2 regions of the Streptomyces sp. NPDC048436 genome follow, and region 1 is predicted to be linked to the other one. Evidence: riboswitches for the same ligand, from Rfam matches in the RefSeq annotation. Region 1 holds a riboswitch; the other holds the start of a gene.

Region 1 (2,199 bases):
AACGCCAGTGCGACCAGGGCCATGACGCCGCGCATCCGCCCCACCACGACGACGGCGAGGGCGAAGATCCCGGCGAGCAGCGCCATGGGGAGCTTGCGGTTCACGTCGGTGACCGAGTACTGCAGGGCCTCGGGGGCCGTGGGCTCGTAGGCGACCACCACCTCCTGGCCCTGGCGCAACTGCCGCGGGGAGTCCGGCTGGACGATCTCGATGAAGGTGCGGCCGGTGTCCTTGCCGCTCGTCACCTTGATCGTCGCCTTCTTGCAGATGCCCTTCGCGCGGGATTCCGCGGACTGGCCCTCGGCGGTGGAGGTGTCTCCGTTGGGCGGCGTCTGCGAGGCGTTCACGTCCTTGCAGGGCAGCTCCTCCAGCTTCGCCACCTCGGCCGACTGCGTCTGCCGGTCGAAGCCGACTCCGGTGCGCTCGTGGGACGGTGCGCCCCCTGGCCACAGCACCGCGAGTCCCACGACGACCGCCGCGGCGAAAGGAATCAGCACGGCGGCGATGACCTTGCGCAGATGCTTGGAGACGGGCGCTGCCGGACCATGGCTGTGGGAGTGCCCATGCGGGTCCGGAGGCACGTTCGGGACGGGCGGCTGGGACGGCGGCTGTGTGGTGGTCACTGCCCGATCATCGCAAGAACGGAGGGGGCCCTCTGTTCAGCGCGCCCGACAGGACGCTAGCGTGGAGGCACCTTTGCAATCGCGGGAGCTCGGAGCACCGGGCTGAGAGGGCGCTGACCTCCGTACGAATCGGTATGAATCGTACGGAATTCGCTGCGTCGACCGCCGAACCTGTTACCGGGTAATGCCGGCGTAGGGAGTAGGTCTCATGACCACATCGGACACAGGCACGCCTGCCTCCAGCAGCGACGAGAACGACGGCGACGTCGAGAACACCATCGCGGCGGAGGCCGGGAAGTCCATCGGCTGGCACAAGGCGTATGTCGAGGGTTCGCGCCCCGATCTGCGGGTGCCGGTCCGCCAGGTGCACCTCACCAACGGCAAGGCCGTGACCCTGTACGACACTTCGGGGCCGTACACCGACGAGTCCATCGACACCGACGTCCGCAGGGGCCTGGCGCCCCTGCGCGAGAACTGGATCATCGCCCGCGGCGACACCGAGGAGTACACGGGCCGCCCGCCCCGTCCCGAGGACGACGGCATCAAGCACACCTCGCCGCGCGGGGGCCTGAAGAACCTCGACGCGGTCTTCCCCGGCCGCCCGCGCCAGCCGCGCAGGGGGCGCGCGGGCCAGGCGGTGACGCAACTGGCGTACGCCCGCCGCGGTGAGATCACGCCCGAGATGGAGTTCATCGGGATCCGCGAGAACCTCGACCCCGAGGTCGTGCGCGCGGAGGTCGCCGCGGGCCGCGCGGTGATCCCCGCCAACGTCAACCACCCGGAGATCGAGCCGATGATCATCGGCAAGAAGTTCCTGGTGAAGGTCAACGCCAACATCGGCAACTCCGCGGTCACCTCCTCCATCGAGGAGGAGGTGGACAAGATGACCTGGGCGACCAAGTGGGGCGCCGACACGGTCATGGACCTGTCCACCGGGCGCAATATCCACACCACCCGCGAATGGGTCCTGCGCAACTCCCCCGTCCCCATCGGCACCGTGCCGCTCTACCAGGCACTGGAGAAGGTCGACGGCCAGGCCGAGGCGCTGACCTGGGAGATCTACAAGGACACGGTCATCGAGCAGGCCGAACAGGGCGTGGACTACATGACGGTGCACGCGGGCGTGCGCCTTCCGTACGTCCCGCTGACCGCCAACCGCAAGACCGGCATCGTCTCGCGCGGCGGTTCGATCATGGCGGCCTGGTGTCTCGCGCACCACAAGGAAAGCTTCCTCTACGAGAACTTCGAGGAGCTGTGCGAGATCCTCGCGTCGTACGACGTGACGTACTCGCTCGGCGACGGTCTGCGCCCCGGCTCGATCGCGGACGCCAACGACGAGGCGCAGTTCGCCGAGTTGCGCACCCTCGGGGAACTCAACACGATCGCCAAGCGTCATCACGTACAGACCATGATCGAGGGCCCGGGACATGTCCCGATGCACAAGATCAAGGAGAACATCGACCTTCAGCAGGAGATCTGCGAGGAGGCGCCGTTCTACACGCTCGGCCCGCTGACCACGGACATCGCCCCCGCCTACGACCACATCACCTCCGGCATCGGCGCCGCGATGATCGGT
Region 2 (2,199 bases), on a different contig from region 1:
CGCGGCACGGTGTGGGCGGGGAGCCGGCGCTCAGGCGGAGTTGCGGAGTGCGGCAGGCTTCAGGCCCTGGGTGCGGCCATGACGCGGGAGATCGCACGGGCGCTGGTACAGACAAGCCGGGCCAGTGAGTTCGGGGAGCTGCTGCCATGGCGCACGACGAGTGAGACGGCGGCGATCACCGCACCGTCGCTGCCGTGCACCGGGGCGGCGACCGACAGGGCGTCCATGGTGACCTGGCGGTCGCTGGCCGCGTAGCCGTTGGTCCGCGTCTCGGCCAGCATGCGACGCAACGCACGCGGATCGATGACCGTGCGAGGCGTGAAGCGCTCGAAGGGGCCGGCAAGCACCTGGTCCTGCACGTCAACGGGGGCGTGCGCGAGCAGCACAAGCCCGACGCCGGTGGCTGTGAGGGCGAAGCGTCCTCCCACGCGTGTCAGTACGGGGACCGCGCCGGACCCCGCAATGCGCTCCACGAAGACGAGCTCGGTGCCCTCGCGCACCGCGAGCTGCACGTTCTCGCGGGTGATCTGGGAAAGATCCTCCAGGAACGGCAGCGCACACTCTCGCAGCCCCTGGCCCCGCGGGGCGAGCGAGCCGACTTCCCACAGCCTCAGGCCCACGCGGTAGCAGCCGTTGGCGCCGCGCTCCAACGCGCCCCAGGACATCAATTCGCCCAGCATCCGGTGCACGGTCGACACGGGCAGCCCGGACCGCCGGGACAGTTCGCTCAGCGTCATCTCCCGGCAATCCGCGCTGAACGCGCCGAGGATCTGCAGCGCGCGGCCCAGCACGGGCCCCGTACCGGACTGGGAACCACGGCGGGGCGTCGCAGGTCGCTCTGCCGGGGCCACCGGCGACGGTCCGCGCTCGCCCTGGCCGGGTTGCTGTGTGAGGGAGTGTTCCACCGGCGCCCCCGCTGCTTCCCATCGCTGAGCCCCAGCCGGGGCGGATCACTTGACGGCTGCTTTCTCCACCGTGCCGGTCAGTGTGCAGCAAGGCAGAAGCCGCGTCGAGACCCACGCAGGCGGCACGGTGGCAGGCCGTCGGCCCGGACCGGTCCTGACCGTCCAGTGGCAGGCATCCTCGCTGAGGGACTCCGAGCCCGCCCGGCCACGGCACGACACACCTCGGCGAGACCGCCCCGACCGCGTGGGTTAGCCTTGCCGACGCAATCCGACACGGGGTGCCCCGACCAGCGGGGCTGAGATCACACCCGTCGAACCTGAACCAGTTAGCACTGGCGGAGGGATGTCATTCATGTCATTGCCGCATGCTCCGAACGGCCCGGCGGACACCGGCCGGCGGTCCGTCTTCGATGGGCGGATGCCCGCGGCCCCCGGTGACCTGCGCGTCGAGACCCGCGGGATCGCCCCGGTCCCCGAGTCGCACCGCTACGGCGAGCCGGCACGGCTGTTCACGGTGTGGTTCGCCCCGAACCTGACGATGACAGGCGTCTTCACCGGCACGATCGGCATCGCCCTCGGTCTTGATTTCACCACCGCGCTGGTGGCCGTCGTGCTGGGGACGGTCGTCGGTGCCGTGCCCACCGCTTACCTGGGGACGTGGGGCGGTCTGACGGGGGCAGGGCAACTGCCGCTGGCGCGGCTCGCGTTCGGCCGGGCCGTTGCCGTGCCGGGTGTGCTGCAGTGGCTGTCGTCGGTCGCGTGGGACGCGCTCATCGGCCTGTTCGGCGGGGACGCGCTGGCCCGTTTGTGCGGCTGGCCGTTCTGGGTGGGCGTACTGGTGATGATGCTGGGGCAAGGCGTACTCGGCGTGTTCGGCTACGAGGCGATACACCGACTGCAGAAGGTCATGACCTTCGTGCTGGCAGCGGCCTTCGCCGCGCTTGCCCTCAAGCTCCTCGACGGTGTCCACCCCGCCACCGCCGCGTCGGTGCACGGATCCGACCGCGCGGGCGCGTTCGTTCTCACCAGCACCATCGCGCTCAGCCTCGCACTGTCCTGGGCCCCCTACGCCAGCGACTTCAGCCGTTACCTACCGCGTTCGGCCTCCCGGCCGCGCATGTTCTGGTGCACGCTGCTCGGCGTATCGGCCTCCTTCGTGGCGGTCCAGGCGCTCGGGCTGTGGGGTGCGTCAATCTTCACCGACCAGACCGCGAAGGGCGTCGATGAACTGCTGGGTGGTGGCGCACTCGGCGCGTTCGGGCTGCTGGCCGTCGCGTTGGCCGCGCTGTGCAGC

What was found. Region 1 has a riboswitch for thiamine pyrophosphate ahead of thiC (phosphomethylpyrimidine synthase ThiC). Riboswitches for the same ligand answer to the same signal wherever they lie in the genome.
Region 2: it holds a riboswitch for thiamine pyrophosphate, as region 1 does, so the genes downstream of both, ACGFX9_RS32990 (purine-cytosine permease family protein) here and thiC (phosphomethylpyrimidine synthase ThiC) in region 1, are expected to answer to the same signal.

The regions. Positions count from the first base shown of each region.
Region 1 covers NZ_JBICXP010000014.1:29,164-31,362, forward strand. Annotated here, with positions in the region: gene ACGFX9_RS33690 (YibE/F family protein) at 1-623, opposite strand, end outside; TPP riboswitch at 695-839, shown strand; gene thiC (phosphomethylpyrimidine synthase ThiC) at 832-2,199, shown strand, end outside.
Region 2 covers NZ_JBICXP010000013.1:119,885-122,083, forward strand. Annotated here, with positions in the region: gene ACGFX9_RS32985 (IclR family transcriptional regulator) at 60-791, opposite strand; TPP riboswitch at 1,170-1,266, shown strand; gene ACGFX9_RS32990 (purine-cytosine permease family protein) at 1,258-2,199, shown strand, end outside.